3 regions of the Staphylococcus casei genome follow, and region 2 is predicted to be linked to each of the others. Evidence: predicted binding sites of a transcription regulator. Region 2 holds the regulator's gene; each other region holds the start of a gene.
The links. The regulator Rex, encoded in region 2, represses fermentation and respiration genes when NADH is low (regulators of the CRP and FNR family bind a similar motif). The targets are predictions, from matches to a motif close to TTGTGAAATATTTCACAA.

Region 1: a site for Rex is predicted at 4,948-4,965, ahead of QMO72_RS05440 (L-lactate dehydrogenase). Genes of this name have one in related genera too.
Region 3: a site for Rex is predicted at 5,274-5,291, ahead of qoxA (cytochrome aa3 quinol oxidase subunit II). Genes of this name have one in related genera too.

The regions. Positions count from the first base shown of each region.
Region 1 is NZ_CP125718.1:1,120,440-1,128,161, forward strand. It holds gene ribD (bifunctional diaminohydroxyphosphoribosylaminopyrimidine deaminase/5-amino-6-(5-phosphoribosylamino)uracil reductase RibD) at 1-293, shown strand, start outside; gene ribE (riboflavin synthase) at 300-932, shown strand; gene ribB (3,4-dihydroxy-2-butanone-4-phosphate synthase) at 945-2,126, shown strand; gene ribH (6,7-dimethyl-8-ribityllumazine synthase) at 2,139-2,597, shown strand; gene QMO72_RS05430 (proline dehydrogenase family protein) at 2,709-3,710, opposite strand; gene QMO72_RS05435 (alpha/beta fold hydrolase) at 3,977-4,801, shown strand; gene QMO72_RS05440 (L-lactate dehydrogenase) at 5,004-5,960, shown strand; gene QMO72_RS05445 (transcriptional regulator, SarA/Rot family) at 6,108-6,509, shown strand; gene mnmM (tRNA 5-(aminomethyl)-2-thiouridylate-methyltransferase MnmM) at 6,644-7,207, opposite strand; gene mnmL (tRNA modification radical SAM protein MnmL/YtqA) at 7,204-7,722, opposite strand, start outside.
Region 2 is NZ_CP125718.1:946,711-954,432, forward strand. It holds gene QMO72_RS04400 (VOC family protein) at 1-1, shown strand, start outside; gene QMO72_RS04405 (MutS-related protein) at 54-1,646, opposite strand; gene abc-f (ribosomal protection-like ABC-F family protein) at 2,016-3,944, opposite strand; gene QMO72_RS04415 (redox-sensing transcriptional repressor Rex) at 4,095-4,736, shown strand; gene QMO72_RS04420 (YeeE/YedE family protein) at 5,144-6,238, shown strand; gene QMO72_RS04425 (sulfurtransferase TusA family protein) at 6,260-6,487, shown strand; gene QMO72_RS04430 (LacI family DNA-binding transcriptional regulator) at 6,634-7,596, shown strand; gene QMO72_RS04435 (sucrose-6-phosphate hydrolase) at 7,694-7,722, shown strand, end outside.
Region 3 is NZ_CP125718.1:1,923,541-1,931,262, forward strand. It holds gene purL (phosphoribosylformylglycinamidine synthase subunit PurL) at 1-149, opposite strand, end outside; gene purQ (phosphoribosylformylglycinamidine synthase I) at 142-813, opposite strand; gene purS (phosphoribosylformylglycinamidine synthase subunit PurS) at 813-1,073, opposite strand; gene purC (phosphoribosylaminoimidazolesuccinocarboxamide synthase) at 1,076-1,777, opposite strand; gene purK (5-(carboxyamino)imidazole ribonucleotide synthase) at 1,777-2,904, opposite strand; gene purE (5-(carboxyamino)imidazole ribonucleotide mutase) at 2,891-3,373, opposite strand; gene folD (bifunctional methylenetetrahydrofolate dehydrogenase/methenyltetrahydrofolate cyclohydrolase FolD) at 3,579-4,436, shown strand; gene QMO72_RS09315 (DUF5011 domain-containing protein) at 4,871-5,188, shown strand; gene qoxA (cytochrome aa3 quinol oxidase subunit II) at 5,459-6,580, shown strand; gene qoxB (cytochrome aa3 quinol oxidase subunit I) at 6,580-7,722, shown strand, end outside.

The DNA of each region.
Region 1 (7,722 bases), 170 kb from region 2:
AAGTGATTACACTAAAATCATGTTCAATCAATGAAATTTTAAAAGATTTATATAAAAAAGGAATTGGAAGGTTGTTGGTAGAAGCTGGGCCAACTATAACTTCTGAATTTCTACAATCAGATTTTACGAATGAACTTGTCTTATATTATGCCCCGAAAATTATAGGTGGTTCTGGAAATTATCAATTCTTTCAAACTGAAAATGTTTTTGATTTATCAGAAGCACCTCAATTTGAAATTATAAATTCCCAAATGATTGAGCAAAATATCAAATTAGAGTTGCGAAAGAAGTGATGACACATGTTTACCGGTATTGTTGAAGAAATAGGTACTATAAAAAAAGTGACGACACAACAATCTGTGGTTAACTTAACGATTGATTGCCAAACGATATTAGCAGATATGCATATTGGTGACTCGATAAGTGTTAACGGTGCATGTTTAACGGTTGTTGATTTTGATAATCGTTCGTTTTCAGTTCAAGTGATTAAGGGAACTGAAAATAAGACATATCTCAATCAATTGAAACAATCCGCAGAAGTGAATTTAGAAAGAGCGATGAGTGGACAAGGTCGGTTTGGAGGCCATTTTGTTTTAGGACATGTTGATGAAGTTGCCAAAGTGACACGCATACAATCATCTAATAATTCTAAAATTGTAACTATTAAACCATCTACGAATTTAATTAAACAAATGGTCCAACAGGGTTCTATAACAGTTGATGGTGTAAGTTTAACGATTTTTCAATTGAAAGATACTGAATTTGATATTCATCTCATTCCGGAAACACGAAGATCCACTATTTTAAATCTAAAACGTATAGGTGATCCTGTGCATATTGAGACGGATATGTTGTTTAAATATGTAGAGAAAATAGTCGGTAATAATGGTGCAGGATTAACTTCAGATAAACTTAAAGCGTTTGGATTTTAGGAGGGCAAATATATGAAATTAGACAGTATAGATACTGCACTTAAAGCACTTAAAAATGGCGATAGTATCATCGTTGTAGATGATGAAAATAGAGAAAATGAAGGCGACTTAGTTGCTGTGACTGAATGGATGAAGGATAATACAGTTAATTTTATGGCTACTTATGGTAGAGGATTAATATGTGCACCTATAAGTCATAGCATAGCTGAAAAATTAGATCTTAATCCAATGGTAAATCACAATTCTGATGTATATGGTACACAGTTTACAGTCAGTGTGGATCATGTTAATACAACGACAGGTATTAGCGCGGTAGAAAGAACGATGACAGCGAGAGCGTTAATAGACGATCACGCCACATCTAATGATTTTAATAAGCCGGGCCATTTATTTCCTCTAATTGCACAAAATAATGGTGTTTTAGCAAGACGAGGACATACTGAGGCTTCAGTTGATTTAGCAACATTAAGTGGGGCTAAACCAGCAGCGTTAATATGTGAGATAATGAACGAAGATGGCTCAATGGCTAAAGGTGAAGAGTTAGAAAGATTTAAAGAAGAACATCAACTTGTGATGATTTCAATTGAAGATTTAGTGAAATATAGACAGGCTTCTTCATCACACTTAGAAGCAAAAGCTAAAGTTAAAATGCCTACAGAGTATGGAGAATTTGATATGTATGGCTTCACAACAGCAAACAGTGATGAAGAACTTGTTGCAATTGTGAGCGGTGAGATTAAAGAAACGACAAATGTGCGTATCCATTCAGCATGTTTGACTGGCGATATATTCCATAGTCAAAGATGTGATTGTGGTGAGCAATTAGCTGCCTCTATGAAATATATAAATGAACATGGTGGCGTTATTTTATACTTGCCACAAGAAGGTCGTGGCATAGGCTTGATTAATAAATTAAAAGCTTATGAGCTTATTGAACAAGGTTATGATACAGTAACAGCCAATATTGCCTTAGGCTTTGAAGAAGATTTAAGAGATTATAAAGACGCTGCACAAATTCTAAAATATTTCGGTATTGAAAAAGTGAATTTGTTAAGTAATAATCCTAAGAAATTTGAAAGCTTAGAAATATATGGCATAGATATTGCGAAAAGAATTGAACTCGTAGTGCCAACAAATAAACACAATCAAGATTATATGGATACAAAAAAAGTTAAAATGGGTCATTTAATATAGGAGGTCATTGGAATGAATTTTGAAGGTAAATTAATAGGTTCAGATTTAAAAGTTGCAGTTGTAGTAAGTAGGTTTAATGATTTTATTACAAATCGTTTATTAGACGGAGCTAAGGATACGTTAGTGCGTCACGAAGTACCTGAAGGTAATATTGATGTTGCATATGTACCTGGTGCATTTGAAATTCCTTTAGTAGCAAAAAAATTAGCTCAAAAAAATGAATATGATGCAGTTATCACATTAGGCTGTGTGATAAGAGGTGCTACATCTCATTATGATTATGTATGTAATGAAGTGGCTAAAGGTATCTCTAAAGCCAACGATGTTACAGACACACCAGTAATATTTGGGATATTAACTACTGAAAGTATTGAACAAGCTGTTGAACGCGCGGGTACTAAAGCTGGAAATAAAGGCTCAGAAGCAGCAGTAAGTGCAATAGAAATGGCTAACTTATTAAGAGAGATTTAAATCATTAAACAGTAGGTTGAAATGATTTCTATTCGCTAACTAAAAGACTTGGACAAACGCTTCGTTGTGGTTGTCCAAGTCTTTTTGTGTATCATTTGCGCACTTTAAAGATTACTTCTTAAATAAACGACTTACTAATGCAATTGTCGCACCAATTGCTGTAATACCTAGAGTGACAAAACCAGCTTTTTTGAGTACTTTGGGTTTCAAAACTTCTTTAAACATAAGATTTAAATTCTGAGGTCTTTCTGCTAACCTTCTCATAAAATAACTGAACCAATCGTCACCATAAGGTACATAAATGCAGAAGTTATTACCTTCTTTTGCAATCGTTTCTGCTAAATCAGAGCGGAAACCATACAACATTTGGAACTCATATCTGTCTCGTTCAATTTTATTATCTTTAATAAATTGTTTGATATGCGTGATGACTCTGTCATCATGCGTAGCAATAGATGTTACATTTTTGGCACTTAATAATCTTTTTTCAATTAGACGTATGTAGTTTTCGTCTATTTCTTCTTTAGTTTGAAATGCAATCGTATCTGCTTCTTTATAAGCACCTTTAACCATGCGTAATCTTAACTCTGGGTATTTGTCTACAAGTGCATCTGCTTTATATAAATAAGCTTGTATAACGGTACCTACATTTTTAAATTCGCCTTTTAAGCGATCTAATACCTGTGTAATGTCAAATAAACTATTATATTTCTCGGTATCAATATTAATATGCATATTATCGAATTCATTTGCTTTCAATAATATTTCACGTAAATTACGATAAGCAAGATCGATATCAAATTCAGAACCGAGCTGACTCAGTTTAACAGACATATGTCCATCTAAGTTATGGTTATAGATAGCATACATGACTTCTAATATTTGATCTTTTGCTCGTATCGCCTCTCCTTCAGTTACGACAAATTCACCAAGACAATCCACGGTAACTGTAATTCCCTTGTTGTTTAAACGTTCAATTGTGTCCACTAAGGCGGGGATCGTATTTCCTGCAACGACCTTATTAGCACCTAACATAGGTCCTATTTCCTTAGCGGTATTGTTTAGTAATGAATTATTAGATAATCCTATAAAAAAGTTTTTCACAATTGGCATATTAATTCCTCCCATTCTGCTTATAGCTTATGTTTCAATATCAGTGTAGCATGAATTTAAAAGTAATGAAATCGTTTGCAATAAAATATATTACACTTTAAATCGAAATATATACTCATGGTATTACTATATAACGTAGTTCTGATTTATAGTGTTTAACAAAATAAGTGTTTCACTACAAATTCTATGTTTAAAATGGAAAAAGTATAGCATATTTTGATACAATAAATGTAAGGAAATTTATGTAGAAGGGGAAGTATGGATAAATGTGGAAATGGGAAACCGAAAATGAAGCAAAAGGTGTTGTTGTGATTGCGCACAACATGCTTGAACATACGGGACGATACGCATATGTTATTACGATGCTTCGCCGTAATGGATATCATGTGATCATGGGCGATTTGCCTGGACAAGGTCAAACGTCACGTTCAAATAAAGGTCAAATAAATAATTTTGATATATATCACGAGCATATTCTTGAATGGATTAAAATTGCAAACGAATATAAGATTCCAACCTATGTGATGGGTGTTGGTTTAGGTGGTTTGATTATCCTCAATCTTCTCGAAAAAGTAGAAGTACCAATAGAAGGACTTATACTTGTTTCTCCATTATTAGAATTTAAAAAAAGCAATAAATCTCGAAAAGATAAAATTATATCTAATGTAGGAAAATTAGCTAAAGATAAGCGGTTTAAGGTAGGTATAACTGTTGAAGATTTAACTCGTAATGAAGAAGTGATAGAAGAGACGCTTAATGACCAATTAATGCTTCAAAAAGTGACATACCATTGGTATAAACAAATCACTGAGATAATGAAAGAAACAGTAATGCATTTAAAAGACGTTAACCCATTGCCGTTACTTTTGATGTATGGCCAAGAAGATAAAGTGGCTGACATTTCTACAATGAAATTAATTAAAGATAAAGTGACTACAAATGAATTATATTTTAAAGCTTGGGAAGGTTTATATCATGAAATTCACAATGAACCTGAGCGTGACGAGGTTATGAGATATATGTTAGCCTTTTTAAACAATAGTGCTAGTAACAATGGCTTTATCATTCATGATGAGCATGAGCCCTCATAAGTCAATGATTCATGTAATATACAGACACCAAACGATGTAGATATTGTTTGGTGCTTTTTATTAGATGAGGTAAAGTATTGCATAATAAAATGTGAAATAAATCACAATAACCATTGCATTAACTAGAAAAGTTTGTTATATTTTAATTGTGAAATATATCACAATAGTGATTCGTAGAAAAATATGTGAGGAGAGTCAAAATATGAAAAATGTTAAAAGTAATAAAGTTGTTTTAATTGGTGATGGCGCAGTTGGTTCAAGTTATGCTTTTGCTCTAGTTGCACAAGGTGTTGCTGACGAACTAGTTATTATTGACTTGGTGGAGGAGAAGGTTAAAGGTGATGTTATGGATTTAAATCATGGCGCACCATATGGAGATTCACCTGTAAATATCAAAGCAGGAAATTATAAAGACTGTGCAGATGCTGATTTAGTTGTTATAACTGCTGGAGCAGCACAAAAGCCGGGGGAAACAAGATTAGATCTTATAGAAAAAAATACTAAAATCTTTAAATCTATTGTTACAGAAATTATGGATTCAGGATTTGATGGGATATTCTTAGTTGCTACAAACCCAGTGGATATACTAACATATGTAACACAAAAAATTTCAGGTTTACCAAAAGAACGTGTCATTGGTTCTGGTACAATCTTAGACACAGCACGTTTTAAATATGAATTAGCTAAAGAATTTGATGTTTCACCAATGAGTGTAGAGGGTCAAATTATTGGAGAACATGGTGATTCAGAATTGGCCGTTTGGTCTCAAGCTAATATTGCGGGTCAACCATTATATGAAATGTTACATGGGGATAGTGAAAAACAACATAGAATTGAAGAAATTTTTATAAATACTCGAGATGCTGCATATGATATTATTCAAGCTAAAGGTGCAACATATTATGGTATAGCTATGGGCTTATTGCACATTACGAAAGCTATCTTAAAAAACCAAAATGTAGTGTTAACGGTGTCTAGTTATTTAGAAGGTGAGTACGATAAGAATGATGTTTATATAGGTGTACCTACTTTAATTAATCGAGCAGGAGCGGTTAAAGTGTATGAAACACCATTAAATGATGAAGAAAGCGCATTATTTGATAATTCAGTGACAGTATTAAAAGAAATGCAAAATAAAATCTCTCATATAATTGCATAATTCATAGTTTAATTTTAAACTGTGTATAAGATTAATTTTATTTAAAATTCTATTATTTATACAGGGTAGAATTTTATACTCTAGGAATGAGAGTTTTACGAATTAATTTTACATGTTTAATATTTACTATGATTGGGGGATTACTCTATGGGAAAAACACTTATTGATAATGTTGATGGAGTGTTGAGATTAGAAATGATCTTGCAAGACATCGAGGATATTTTTTCTAAAGTACAAAAGCAATACAAGATGTCTAAAGAAGAAATCTTGATTCTTTTAACACTTTGGAAAGAAGGTTCAATGACTTTAAAAGAAATGGATGACTTTGTACATGTGAAATCATATAAGCGTACAAGAACGTATAATGATTTAGTCGAAAAAGAGTGGGTTATTAAAGAAAGACCCCAAAATGACGAGCGTACAGTTATTATTCATTTTAACGAAGATTTAAAAGATCAAAGGGAAGATCTTTTGAATTTCTTCAAAGAGGAAATTGAAGCAAAAGCAACAAGTATCCAAAATAGTCTTAAATCTATCATAAACTTATAGGGAATAATTATAGGCTGGGATATGTATCCTAAACCTAAAAAAGACCAATCAGATTTTATAAATCTGATTGGTCTTTTATTTTATACAAATCATGGTTAGTGATTTTGATATGCAAGCATGAGAACAAGAACAATTTACAACCTTTTTTCTATTGCACAGATAAAAGGTGGATTGTTTTGTTGATTTATAAATTGGTATTGAAGTACATGAGCTTTATTTTGATCGAAGCATCTTAAGTATTCAATGACAGCATCTCGTTCTATTTTACCTTCTTCATGCCCATGATATATTACTAAAACAATGACGCCTTCAGGTGCCAGTATATCGAATATGGAATTAATTGCAGCAATCGTACTTTCAGGGTGCGTGACAATCGATTTATCGCCTTTAGGTAAATAACCCAAATTGAAAATCGCTGCATCTATTTGCCCATGTTCTTCTCTGGGAATATACTGTTGTACATTGTCATGACTTGCTTGAAACAATTCGACATTATGAAATTCGGCTGTTTTTTGTTGTGTATTATGGATAGCTTTTGTCTGGATATCAAAGCCATAGACTTTACCATTAGGTACTTGACGTGCAAGGAAGTATGTATCATTGCCATTGCCACATGTGGCATCAATTACAATACTTTCTTTATTAGTATGTGCAATGAGTAAAGTTTTGGCAAATGGTAGTATGCGTTCTAATTTCATGATTGAACAGTACTTCCGAAAAGTTTGCCTTGATAGGATGCTCGTCGTGCAAGCTCGTTATCAATTTCATTTAAAACTTCCCATTTATTTACACTCCACATAGGTCCGACCATTAAATCAATAGGACCATCACCAGTTATTCTGTGTACAATCATTTCTTTAGGAATGATTTCTAATTGATCACAAACCAAATGGGTATATTCTTCTTGTGACATAAATTCCAACATACCTTTATCATATTGCTTAACCATAGGCGTGCCTTTTAATAAATGCAGTAGATGTATTTTAATACCTTGAACATCCATTTTTGCAACTGTTTTAGCAGTTTCCATCATCATATTGTAATCTTCGCCAGGCAGTCCATTAATGATATGAGTACAAATATTGATATTATGCTTACGTAATTTTTCAATACCTTCATAATATGTTTGCATATCATGTGCGCGATTAATTAAATCTGAAGTTTCCTGGTGTACTGTTTGTAAACCAAGCTCTACCCATAAATATGTGCGCTC
Region 2 (7,722 bases):
AATTAATATAAAAAAGCCCCTCTTATCAAAATAAAAGGGGCTTTTTTGTGCAATCAGTCTACGTTTGACTTGGCACGATTATAGATCTGATGTGGAAAGTCCATAATCCTTAGCAGTTCAATCGCATTACGTGTATTTGCTTTACCAACTTTGATTTTATAGTCAAAGACAATGTTATCATCAGCTATGGATTCATTAAAATGAAAATTCTCATAGTTTTTTTCTAATAACGTGGATAGTTCAATATCGTGTGTAGCCGCGATAACGCGATAGCCAGAAAGTTGGTCTAAATAACTTAGTACCGATTCTGAGGCGGCAATCCGCTCGGTTGTATTAGTACCTTTAAAAATTTCATCAATAAAGCAATACACTTTACTTTGGGAATGCAGCTCAAATAAACGTCTTATCGATTTGATTTCTGTCATAAAATAGCTATCACCTGATAATATATCATCTTGATTGACCATTGAAGTATAGACTAGACCTGGTTTATAAGTGAAGCGAGATGCTGTAACGGTGTCTACAGTTTGTGCTAAGACGAGGTTTAACGCAACTGCTTTCATAAAAGTAGATTTACCTGATGCATTTGAACCCGTGAGTAAGATATGATGCTTTATTTTTAAATCATTTGAGATAGCCTCAGAAATGAGAGGATGCGTTAGCTCATCAAAATCAAGAACATCAGCTTGTGTGCATTCAGGAACAGTATAATGATCTAACGTTTCTCTCCATAATGCGACGGAATAATGATTATCGATACTGGAGATGTACTCATAACAAGCCATAACTTCTTCATCATATGTTTTGAAACTCTTTTGAATTAAATGAAATATTTGATAATCTAACATGAACATTAATTTAAATAGCATAGCAATAACAAAAGCTTCATCATTAGAATTAATACGACCTAATAATCCGCTAAATTTGCGTGCTGTTTTAAAATGATTGAAGTTAACATTTAACTTAGGAGCTTGTTCTAAATTATGTATATCATAGGCCTTCTTAATAACGGTTGATGTATAAAACAAGGAATTTAAATCTTGATCAAATGTTTTTTTTAATGAACCACTTAAAATCATGTTAAAAATTAACGAAAAAATTGTTAATATGATTCCGACACTAGGTGCAAAAAAGGTCGTGATTAAAAATATCAAAGGTAAGTATGTACATAGCATGAAAAAGTTATTACGTTTTACATACAATAATTGGTTAGGAAACATAGGATAAATTGCTTTGCCTATTTGTGCTAAATGAAAAGAAACCTGCTGTCTAAAAGAAACATCTGTTTTGAAATGGCTAATCAGTTTACTATCTTTAACTTCGAACATACGTCTTAATGTAGCGTATAATCTCATTTCACCAATTGCAGTAAAATTAAAATTCATCTTATCCAATACAGCATCCATATTTAAATCAGACCACGTTTTATCATCTAAAAGAATGTGCGCATCATATTGGTGCTTGAATGAATCATATTGATAACTATATCTGTGATAAGGGCGTATAAAATTTTCTAAGGGTTTTCGACTATCCCATAAAGTTTGAATATTGTGTTTTAGGTTTTTATTACCTATGATTTTTGATGCTAATGTGATTAAAATAGCAGCTACAACAAAGGCGATAAAAAACCATAATAGTGTGGGCATAAAAAGGTCATTCCTTTCTTAATATTGCGAAACAATATACTTTAATTATGACATGATTGTTTGATTTGAACAAATAACGGTTTGTACAAAGACATGATGTGTTTGTTTAAAAGTCAATAGGGAACATGCGTACTTATCAACAAAAAGTGTATAACGTGTGGATAAGTGGTGATTATCTATGTGGATATGCTCCGATTTCTGAAAATTAAAAACAAGAAAAGGTTTGATTTTTCCTGTGGATAACTAGGATAACTCTGTGGATAGCCATAACAAAGGGAAATACATTGTGAATAGAATAAAGGATGGGATATATAATAAAAAAAGTGAAAGTAGCATAATCTACTTTCACTTTGATACACTTAATGTGTGTTATGATAACATTTCTTGTAATTCTGCCCATTCGGCCATGACTTGTTCTAAATGCTGTTCGGCTGTTGCTTTTTTAATTGCTATGTCATTTGCTTTATCTGGATTTGAATAAATGTCAGGTAAAGTGAGCTGTTCGTTGAGGTCACTAATTTCTTGCTCATAACTTTCAATTTGTACTTCGCATTGCTCTATTTTTCGCTCAATTTGTCTTTGCTCACGTTTTTGCTGTTTCTGATCAATATAAGTATTACTTTGTTGAGCTACAATAGCTGACTGTGAAGGATTATCTAATTCTTTTTTCGCCTGAATAGCTGCTTTTTCTTCTAATTTTTCAATATAATATTGATAGTCACCTAAATAAATTGTGCCACCATCATGGTCTAAATCTAAAATTTTATTGGCTAATTGATTTATAAAGTAACGATCATGCGAAACGAATAATATTGTACCTTCAAAATGGGCTAAGGCTTGCTCTAACATTTCTTTTGAATCAATGTCTAAGTGGTTGGTAGGTTCATCTAAGATGAGTACGTTATTGCGTTCTAACATAAGTAATGCTAATTGTAATCTAGCTTTTTCACCACCAGATAAGTCATTAATTATTTTTTTAACATCTTCTTGAACGAATAAAAATCGCCCTAAAACAGCGCGAATATCCTTTTCGTTCATTGTAGGATATTGATCCCAAAGGTAATCGAGAATTGTTTTATTTGATTTAAATTCAGCTTGCTTTTGATCGTAATAGCCTATTTTTAAATTTGCCCCTTTGGTAATTTCGCCATTTAACTTCTCCTGTATGCCGGCGATTGTTTTGATTAAGGTTGATTTACCTATACCATTGGGCCCAATAATTGCTACGTGATCGCCCTTAGTGATTTCCATATTAATGCCTTTAGTTATTGGCGTTTCATAACCGATTTCTAAATTTTTTATATGGAAGACATCGTTGCCTGTGTTTCGATCGAAATCAAATTGAATGTTCGCACTTTTGGCATCAATCATGGGTTTGCTCACACGTTCAATTTTTTCTAGCATTTTACGTCGACTTTTAGCCATACCAGTGGTCGAAGCACGAGCAATATTTTTCTCTACAAACGTTTCGAGACGTTTAATCTCAGCTTGCTGATTTTCATATTCTTGCATGCGTTTCTCATAGTATTTATCTCTTTGCTCTATAAATTGACCATAATTACCTACATAATGTTGCACATCTCCAAGCGCTACATCATATACTTGATTGACAATTTTATCTAAGAAGTATCTGTCGTGACTAATAATGACGATAGCACCTTTAAAGTAGTTAAGGTAACCTTCAAGCCACTGTGTTGTTTCCATATCTAAATGGTTAGTAGGTTCATCCAATAGTAATAAATCAGGTTCACTTAGTAGCATTTGTGCTAGTGATAAGCGTGTTTTTTGCCCTCCGCTAAAATCATTAATAGGGCGATTAAAATCCGCTTCTGTAAAGTTTAAACCATGTAGTACAGTTTTAATTTTACTTTCATATTGGTAACCTTCTTGTTGCTCAAATTGATTAGATAATGATTCATAGCGATCGATATGATATTTGTAATCTTCGGTATCATATGCATTTGCATGCTCTGCTAACCAATCTGTTTCTTTCTTCATTTCAATTTCCATTTGTTTCATATGCTCAAATGGCTTTGACATTTCTTCAAAAACAGTTTGTTTCGTATCTAAAGTCATTTGCTGGGTCAAATAACCTAATTTAAGATTTTTAATTTTAGAAATTTGTCCAGTATCATAATCTTCGACGCCAGCAATAATTTTCATTAAAGTAGATTTTCCGGCACCATTTCGACCTACAATGCCTATACGTTCGCCAGTTTTAACTTCGAAATCTACGTTATTAAAAATGTCTTCTCCGTCGAATGATTTTGATATGTCGTTAAGTTGTAATAATATCATCCGATTTGCACCTCTCTATTCATTATCATTCTACAGTATTCAAGGCTTGGATAAAACTATCAGTGTTTATTTTTATTAGTCATTAATGTATAATGTTGTAGTGATTATAAGATTATTCAGTATTAGATAATGAAATAGGGGGACAACATCTTGGCTAATCAAAGCGAAAAGATTCCTCGTGCCACATTGAAACGTTTACCGTTGTATTATAGATTCGTCAATACATTGAAATCTAAAGGCATTGATAGAGTTAATTCAAAAGCTATTAGTGAAGGATTAAATATTGATTCTGCAACTATCCGTCGTGATTTTTCATACTTTGGTGAGCTTGGCAAAAAAGGCTATGGCTATAACATAGATAGTTTATTACATTTTTTTAAAAATGAAATAAGTGAAAATGACGAAATTAAGATTGCAATCGTAGGTGTAGGGAATTTAGGGAAAGCATTATTAACTTATAATTTCTCTATACATGATGAGATGACGATAACGGAAGCTTTTGATATACGAGATGAAGTGATAGGGACAGAAATAGGTAATGTCAGTGTAAGTGCATATAATGAGATTACTGACATACTTACACGAGAAGATATAGATATTGTCATATTGACCACACCTGAAGATGTAGCGCAACAAGTGGCAGACACTTTAGTAGCAGCAGGCGTGAAAGGTATATTAAACTTTACTCCGAGTCGTGTAATAACGCCATCTGATGTTCAAGTACATCATATTGATTTAGGGATTGAATTACAGTCGTTATTATTCTTTATGAAAAATTATAGCAATAAATAATATAGGTAAAGTAAAGCTAGCTTATGATCAATACAAGACGTGACATCATGCGTTGTGTATTGAGTAAGCTAGCTTTTTTATAAGTGTTTTGCATTGAATGTATTTGCCTTAATGGTAATTTTAGGGGCAGTAATTTCTGGCAGCTTTGGGAGAAATCCATTTAGTACTGTGATAGCTATTATTTTTGTGATTTTAATTCCTAATAGGATGAGGTTTGAGGTAAATTGACAATTTAATGCGTTATCTCGGATTACAAAGCCTCATTATTGTAATTAATTTTCACGATTAATGTGTAATAGTATTAGAAACAACGTTTTCTGGTGAAGTATGTGAGTATAGAGGTTGAAATTTTATACAATTTCTAATATCATTAATCTTATTGATTTTATCGGGAAAGAGGTTATGGAATGACTTGGTTAATAATTAGTGGTCTTGTTGTGGGCGCACTTTTGGGCTTTGTTATGCAAAGGACAAGGTTTTGTTTAGCAGGTGGATTTAGAGATATGTATGTGCAAAAAAACAATAAAATGTTTTATGCCTTACTGATTGCAATAACAGTTCAAAGTATTGGCTTACTGATACTGACATCTACTGGAATGGTTCAAATTCCAGAATCTACGTATCCAATTATTGGTACGGTTATCGGTTCATTTATTTTTGGTATAGGTATTATTTTATCGGGTGGCTGTGCAACAGGTACTTGGTATAGAGCTGGAGAAGGGTTAATCGGAAGTTGGTTAGCACTTATAGCTTACGCATTTACTTCAGCTGCAACTAAATTCGGTATTCTGTTACCATTAATGAATGGTTTGAATAAACCGACAACAGTAAATACAAGTATGTCACAAACGACGGGTATTCCTACTTGGGTATGGGTAGCGTTATTAACAATCATTACAGTAATTTTTGTAACCAAAACGTTACGTAAACCGAAACCTAAATTTGCAGTACCAAAATTAAAACAAAAATTCACAGGTGTACGTCATTATTTATTTGAAAAAAAATACCACCCATTTGTTGCAGCCATTGCTGTAGGATTAATTGCGTTACTTGCATGGCCTGTAAGTGAAACGACAGGTAGAATGTATGGATTAGGTATAACGACGCCATCAGCGAATATAATTCAGTTTTTAGTGACAGGTGATACAAAACTAATAGACTGGGGCGTATTCCTTGTGCTTGGGATATTCTTAGGATCTTATATTGCAGCTAGAGGCGCAAGAGAGTTTAAATGGAGATTGCCAGATAAGAAAACGATACGTAATAGTGTCATTGGTGGTATTTGTATGGGCTTTGGTGCTTCAGTAGCAGGCGGATGTTCAATTGGTAATGGCTTAGTTGAAACAGCAACGATGTCTTGGAAAGGTTGGATTGCACTCGCATCTATGATATTAGGCGCATGGTTCATGAGTTATTTTATTTTTATCAGACCAATGAAGAAAGCGCAAAGTGCATCACAAACAGAAAAAAATACAGTATCTTCTCAGACGCAAACAACTTAATTTTGAAGGAGGAAATGCATGATGGTATATGAATTAGGAACAGTCGGAATGGTTTGTCCATTCCCTTTAATTGAAGCTCAGAAGAAAATGAACACGTTAGATAATGGTGACGAATTAAAAATCGATTTTGACTGCACGCAAGCTACAGAAGCATTACCAAACTGGGCAGCAGAACAAGGTTACCCTATAACGAACTATGAACAACTAGACGATGCTTCATGGACGATTACGATTCAAAAAGCTGAATAAAACAATGTACAAACCAACTTACAATAATTAGGGATTATATACTTAATTATCTAAGTTGGTTTTTGTTTTAAATAGTATTTAAAGCGGTTGCAATATGATAAAATGAATACTGTTTACAATAGCAAATTAATGAGAGTGAGAAGACTATGAAAAATATTGCTGATATTGCAAAAATTGCTGGCGTATCGAAGAGTACAGTTTCTAGATATCTAAATAACGGGTCGGTAAGCATAAAAACAAAGCAAAAATTGGATAAAATCATTCAAGAAAATGACTATCAACCTAATCAATTTGCGCAAAGTTTAAGAGCACATAGAACAAATATGATTGGTGCCATTATACCTAGGATGAATTCTTATGCGGTAGATGAAACGATAAAAGGCGTAAAGTCAGTTTGTAATGATTTAAACTACAGGTTATTGCTAAATTATACCAATTTGGATGTTGAATTGGAGATAGATGCCTTAGAAACTTTTTATAGAAGTAAAGTTGATGGTATTATATTGATGGCTACAGAAATTACACAGAGACATTTAGAAGTCATTAATAAAATTAATGTGCCAGTTATTATCGTGGGTCAAGAACATAAAGACCTACATTGTATTATTCATGATGATTTTCGTGCTGGGTACCTTGTGGGCGACACTATAGGAACAAAAGGCTATAAAGATGTCCAATTCTTTGGTGTAACAGAAAGTGATATTGCGGTTGGTATACATAGAAAAGAAGGCTTGATTGCGGGTTTGAGCACACATGGTATTACACCTCATATTTCCCATACTTCCTTTAATTATAAAGAAGCAATGATAGATGTTGCCAGTGAATTGCAAATGCATACGCATTATGATGCCGTTGTAGGTGCTACCGATTCGATTGCACTAGCAGTTCATAAATTTACCTCAGAGCATAAAAATCAATTAAATGATCAACTTATTGTTGGATTTGGTGGAGACCCCGTTACCGAAATTGTATCCCCATCTATTAGCACAGTAATTTATCATTTTGAACAAGCAGGAGAAGTATCGATGAATAAATTAAATCAAATGATTCAACAACAACATATTGAAAAGCGAATAACTATAGATGTGACGCTATCATTTAAAAGGTAGACGAAACGTGATATTATATAATAGAATTATATGGAACCGGTACCAAAAAGAAAATAAATATATAAAGTTAAAATATTGATAGTAGGAGGAAATTGTAATGACTGAATGGACGAGAGAAAAACGCTA
Region 3 (7,722 bases), 980 kb from region 2:
ATTACAGAAAAAATACCTATTTCAGTAAAATTAGGTTCACGTCCTAAAATTTCACAAACTTTGTCGTACTCTTTGTCGCTTAAGCCCATATCTTTATATAATTGTTCTAATTTGATTTCTTCTGCACTTGGTTCAATAAACTTAGACATTTTGTTCCCTCCAACTATTTACCATTGCTTCAAATAACTTCACACCACTATCAGTACCTAATATAGATTCAATCGCACGCTCTGGATGCGGCATCATACCACATACATTGCCTTTTTCATTAACAATTCCGGCAATATCACTATAAGAACCATTAGGATTATCGATATATTTTAATATAATTTGATTATTTGCTTCTAAAGCTTTATATATCTCTGGAGTACAATAATAATGACCTTCACCATGTGCAACTGGATATACAACTTCTTCGTTCTCAGCATATAAATTTGTATATGGTGTTGTATTATTTACTACTTTTAATGTTTCATTTCTACTTACAAACAAATGTGAATCATTGTGTAATAACGCTCCAGGTAAAAGTCCGATTTCTGTTAATATTTGGAAACCATTACATACGCCTAACACTGGCTTACCTTCATCTGCCAAACGTTTGACTTCATTAATAATAGGCGCAACACTTGCCATAGCACCAGATCTTAAATAATCTCCGAACGAGAAGCCCCCCGGTATTAATACACCATCAAAACCTTCTAATGACGTATTTCGATAATCGACATATTCAGCTTGTACACCAGATTTTATTGCCGCATTATACATATCGCGATCACAGTTTGATCCTGGAAATTTCAGCACTGCAAATTTCATTAGGCTTTCTCTCCTTCTTCCAAAACTTTATAACTATATTCTTCAATTACTGTATTAGCAAATAATTTTTCACTTAGTGTGGTAATCACATTGTGTACAGCTTCGTCAGTCGCTTCATCTATAGTCATATATAAGACTTTACCTACACGGATATCATTCACTTGCGTGTAACCCAAATCATGTACTGCGCGATTTAAAGCTTGACCTTGTGTATCTAATACTTGCGTTTGTAATGTGATGTGTAATTCGATTGTTTTCATTTTTATAGTGCCTCCAGTTTATTTAAGAAAGTTTGATAAGTTTCGATAATTGATCCTGTGTCTTCGCGATACACATCTTTGTCAAAGTTTGTATCACTGTGTTTATCCCATATACGACACGTATCAGGTGATATTTCATCAGCTAGTATAATTTGGCCATCTGTTGTACGCCCAAATTCAATTTTAAAATCTACTAATCTAAGTTCCATTTTGTCCATTAATTCAACTAATATAGTATTTATTTCTTTAGCGGATTCTTTTAAAGTGGCAATATCTTCATCATTAGCTAGGTGTAAGAGCTTAATGTGATCATCCGTAATTAAAGGGTCATTTAAGTCATCATTTTTATAGAAAAATTCAACAAGTGGTGCTTCAAATTCATGTCCTTTTTCAAAACCTAATCTTTTAGTAATAGAGCCTGCTGCTATGTTACGTACCACAACTTCTAAAGGAATAATGTCTACTGACTTCACCAACTGTTCTGTTTCCGATGTTTGTTCAATGAAGTGACTATCAACACCTCGAGATTTGATGAAGTTAAAAATTCTTGATGTAATTTGGTTGTTTAAACGACCTTTACCTTCAATAACATCTTTCTTTGCACCATTGCCAGCTGTTACTTCATCTTTATATTCGACGCGTAATACATCAGTTTCTCCAGTCGAGAAAATTCTTTTAGCTTTTCCTTCATATAACAAGGACATTAGTTATGTCTCCCTTCAAATTTGTTTAACAGCGCTTGTTCTGTCTCATTAATATCATCAGTCAAAACTGTTAAATGACCCATTTTTCTATCTGGTTTTCGTACGTTTTTACCATAAATATGCACATGCCATTCTGGATGATCACTGAATTGGTCTTCTAATATATCCAAATCCCTACCTAGCAAATTCATCATTATAGAAGGTTTCAATAGTTGAATCTTCTCTGGTAGTTTTTGACCAGTAATTGCAAGTATATGTGTATCAAATTGTGAATAATCACAAGCTTCAATAGAATAATGACCTGAATTATGAGGTCTTGGCGCAATTTCATTTACATATAAATTGTTTTGGGTATCGATAAAGAATTCAACCGTAAAGGTACCTACAAAATGAATGTGTTCTGTAATTTTTTTGACTTCACTTCGTGCTTCTTGGTCTTTATCTGTTCGTGCTGGCACTATTGTTTTAAAAAGTATTTGATTTTGATGTTCATTTTCTTGTAATGGAAAATACGTTATTTGGTTATCTTTGCCAATTGTAACCGTTAACGAAACTTCTTTGTGTAAGTCTAAAAATTGTTCGGCAACACATTCTTGTTTCGAAATAAGTACTTCAGCTTCATCCAAATAAGATTGATCTTTAACCAATATTTGCCCTTTACCGTCATAACCTCCAAATCTAGTTTTAACGATAAATGGATAACCGATTTGCTCTATTGCTATAGATAAATCTTTAGGCTCAGTTAATTGAATAAAGTTCGCAATTTGCGTTTGTGCTTTTTGCAATGTTTGCTTTTCTATCAATCGATCTTGAAGTATTTGAATTGCTTCATATCCTTGAGGGATATTATATTGTGAAACAAGTGACTGTAATTGTTTAGATGAGATATTTTCAAATTCATAAGTGATGACATCGGATGCTTCACCAAGTTGGTTTAAAGCCTCTTGATCATCGTAATTCGCATGAATAAATTCATGTGCGACGTGCTGGCATGGACAAGCATTATCAGGATCAAGCACAATGACTTTATAACCCATTTTTTGTGCAGATTGAGCCATCATTTTACCTAACTGTCCTCCACCGATAATGCCAATCGTTGAGCCGAATTTTAATTTACTGAAGCTCATGTTGCATTTCACTCACTTTCTCAACCAACGATTTTTCATAATTTTCCAAATTCTTTTGGATTGCTTTATTACCGATACTTAATATTCTCGCAGCAAGTATACCTGCATTTTTAGCACCAGCTTTTCCTATCGCTGTCGTCGCTACAGGGATTCCCCCTGGCATTTGTACAATAGATAATAACGAATCTAGACCTTGTAAACTTTTGGACTCTATAGGCACGCCAATGACAGGTAAAGTTGTCATTGATGCAACCATACCTGGCAAGTGCGCTGCGCCACCTGCTCCAGCAATAATTACGTCATATCCATTCGCTCTTGCTTCATTTGAAAATTCAAACATCAATTGTGGTGTACGATGTGCTGAAACAACCTTTTTATCATACGGAATTTCAAATTGTTCTAACATTAAGCAACTTTCTTTCATCGTATCCCAGTCCGAGGAACTCCCCATTATAACTACCACTTTCAAATTGAACACCCTTTCAGAAATTTGAAATGTTACTACTATTAGTTGTATATTACAAATATAGCATAACAACTAAATCATGCTTTTTCAATCAAAAATCGAACTATACAGTAAAAAAAAGTTCCAATCTACGTCTTTTGGTTGATATTTATCGTGTAATTTATGTTAAAGTTAAGTAAAGTTCATACATTTTAGGAGGATATTTTTCATGGTCGCAAAAATTTTAGACGGAAAACAAATTGCAAAAGATTACAGACAGGGTCTTAAAGATCAAGTTGAAGCTTTACAATCAAAAGGGTATACACCTAAACTATCAGTTATTCTTGTTGGGAATAATGGTGCAAGCCAAAGTTATGTAAATTCTAAGAAGAAAGCTGCAGAAAAAATTGGCATGATTTCTGAAATTGTTCATTTAGATGAAACAGCATCTGAAGAAGAAGTTCTTAACGAACTTAAACGTTTAAATGAAGATGAAAGTGTAAGTGGTATTCTTGTACAAGTACCTTTACCACAACAAGTAAGTGAACAAAAAGTATTAGAAGCTATTAATCCTGCTAAAGATGTTGATGGTTTCCACCCTGAAAACATTGGTAAACTTTATATTGATCAACAAACTTTTGTGCCATGTACACCACTAGGCATTATGGAATTATTAAATCACGCTGATATCGAATTAGAAGGAAAAGATGCTGTAATTATTGGACGTAGCCATATCGTTGGTCAACCAGTGTCTAAATTATTACTACAAAAAAATGCATCGGTTACAATTCTGCACTCAAAATCTAAAGATATGCATAGTCATTTAAAAAATGCTGATATTATCGTAAGTGCTGTAGGTCGTCCAGGATTAGTTACAAAAAATGATGTAAAAGAAGGTGCCATTGTCATTGATGTAGGTAATACACCTGATGAAAACGGCAAGTTAAAAGGTGATATTGAATACGATGAAGTTAAAGAAGTTGCAGGTGCCATTACACCAGTTCCAGGTGGCGTTGGCCCAATGACAATTACTATGGTATTAAATAACACGCTAATTGCTGAAAAATTACGCAGAGGCATCGAATAGAATAGTATTCAAAAAAAAGAACTTGGCTCATATACCAAGTTCTTTTTTTAACCTTTTTTACTATTAATCAACATCATATTTAATATTGAGGGCCATTTTTCTACCACAAAGTAACTTTAAATTAACCAATGTGCGCTTCCTCTTACTACTATTATTAATATGATGGTTATAAATCGTTTCGTAGCAATATAAGCACAAAAGCCCCTTTTTTTAAACTTCTTTCTATAGTATGCCCTATCCACTAGTTAGACATTTTAAAAACTTTAATCCCTCTAAATTATAGTTCAACTCATAATTTACCCATTTTTTACTGAATGTTTTATTTATATTCATAGTAATACGTTATATTAAGACTATAGTATGATGTTTTTCTATAGTAGATAAAGTATAGTGAAATTAAATAAAATCATGACTTTCATACGGAGGTTAACGTTATGAACAAATTATTACAATCATTATCAGCTTTAGGTGTATCTGCAACACTTGTAACACCTAACTTAAGTGCAGAGGCAACTGATAATTCCATTCCAGAACTTAAAGGCATAAAGGATACAGTCATTGAAAAAGGTGATGATTATAATTTACTTAATGGCGTGAGTGCCTTTGATAAAGAAGATGGCGATTTAACAGATAAAATTACTATAGCTGGAAATATTGATACAAATAAAGCCGGTCAATATAAAGTTGAATATAAAGTAGAAGATTCAGATGGTGCAATAGATAAATCTATACGTTATATAGAAGTAAAATAATTTATCGTCTAAATACATATATTCAATAACATTAATTGATAAGCATTATCAGTATTTTTAGACCAAAATAACTACTTTGACTTAAATATGTCACTTTTCACAAAATGTACACATAATTTTAACAAATCTTTAAAAGCCCGTCAGACCTTGAGTCTGTTGGGTTTGTTTTAATTTTACAATAATTTTTTTACTATAAACACTTGTAAATATTGCGTAATATCTTAAAATTGATGGTAAGCCCTACAATTGTAGTATTAGGAGGTCAAAAAAGTGTCAAAATTTAAGTCTTTGCTTCTACTCTTTGGCTCGCTAATTTTACTTAGTGGCTGTTCAAATGTAGAAGTTTTAAACCCAAAAGGGCCATTAGCAAGTGACTCGAAGTTTTTGATTATTTATTCAATCATCTTCATGCTTGTTGTTATTGCCGCTGTACTTATCTTATTCTCAGTATTCCTTGTGAAATATCGAATTGGAAATACTAAAGAATCTGGTAAGATGCACCACAATTCTTTAATAGAATTAATTTGGTTTATCATTCCGGTGATTATCGTAATCGCTTTAGCCATTCCAACGGTTAAATCGCTTTATGAATACGAGAAACCACCAGCAAAAGAAGATGATCCACTTGTTGTTTACGCGACAAGCGCTGGTTATAAGTGGTTCTTCAGTTATCCTGATGAAAAAATCGAAACAGTTAATCATTTAACTATTCCGAAAGATCGCCCAGTTGTTTTCAAACTCCAATCTATGGATATGATGACTAGTTTCTGGATCCCGCAATTAGGTGGTCAGAAATATGCGATGACAGGTATGACGATGGACTGGACTTTAACTGCTAGTGAAGAAGGAACGTTCCGTGGACGTAACTCTAACTTCAATGGTGAAGGATTCTCTCGTCAAACTTTTGATGTTCATTCAGTAAGCCAAAGCAAATTTAAGGATTGGGTTAAAGATGCTCAAAGTCAAAAAGTATTGGATCAAGATACATTTGATAAGCAACTTTTACCAACTACTGAAAACAAGAATTTAACTTTCAGTGGTACGCATATGGCATTTGTTGATCCTGCAGCAGATCCTGAGTATATTTTCTATGCTTATGATCGTTACAATTACGTTCAAAAAGATCCTAACTTTAACTCAGAAGAAGAAATTACTAAAGATGTGTTAGATAAACCAGATCAACCTGCACGTAAGTCGCAAATTACAAATGCTAACTATGAACGTCATGGAATGAAAGCCATGATACTAGGCAATAAAGAACCATATAATAGTGAATTCAAAGATAAAGAATCACATAATATGGACGAAATGGAAAAAATCTCTGAAGGTGCTAAAGATAAAAAAGCATCTGAAATAGAGAAAAAAGACCATGAAAATGGAGGTGGACATTAATGAATTTTCCATGGGATCAATTGCTCGTTCATGGTAACTGGATGATTACAATGGCACAAATTGGTGCGCCATTCGCTATCATAGGCCTGATCGCAGTAATTAGTTATTTTAAATTATGGAAATATCTATACAGAGAATGGTTCACATCTATCGACCATAAGAAAATCGGTGCTATGTACTTAATCTGCGCTGTATTAATGTTTGCTCGTGGTGGTATTGACGCGTTATTACTTCGTGCTCAGTTAACAATTCCAGATAATAAATTCTTGGAATCTAACCACTATAACGAAATCTTTAGTACACACGGCGTTATCATGATTATCTTTATGGCAATGCCTTTCATTTTTGGTTTGTGGAATGTCGTTGTACCTTTACAAATTGGTGCACGTGACGTTGCATTCCCTGTATTAAATAACGTAAGTTTCTGGTTATTCTTCTCAGGTATGCTTTTATTTAACCTGTCATTTATAGTCGGAGGCTCCCCTGCAGCTGGTTGGACTAACTATGCACCGCTGGCAGGAGAATTCAGTCCAGGACCCGGGGTTAACTATTACTTAATTGCAATACAAATTTCCGGTATCGGGACACTGATGACTGGTATTAACTTCTTTGTAACTATACTTAGATGTAAAACACCTACAATGAAATTTATGGAAATGCCAATGTTTACAATGACAACGTTTATTACAGCATTGATTGTTATCTTGGCTTTCCCAGTTTTAACTGTAACATTAGCATTATTTACAACTGATAGAATATTTGATACAGCGTTCTTCACAGTTGCAAACGGTGGTATGCCAATGCTTTGGGCAAACTTCTTCTGGGTATGGGGGCACCCCGAAGTGTATATTGTTATCTTGCCGGCATTTGGTATATATTCTGAAATCATACCGACGTTTGCTCGTAAACGACTCTTTGGTCACCAAAGTATGGTTTGGGCGACAGCTGGTATTGCATTCTTAAGTTTCTTAGTTTGGGTTCACCATTTCTTCACAATGGGTAATGGTGCTTTAATCAACTCATTCTTCTCAATTACAACTATGTTGATTGGTATACCGACTGGTGTTAAATTATTCAACTGGTTATTCACACTTTATCAAGGTCGAATTACTTTTGAATCGCCAATGCTATTCGCATTAGCA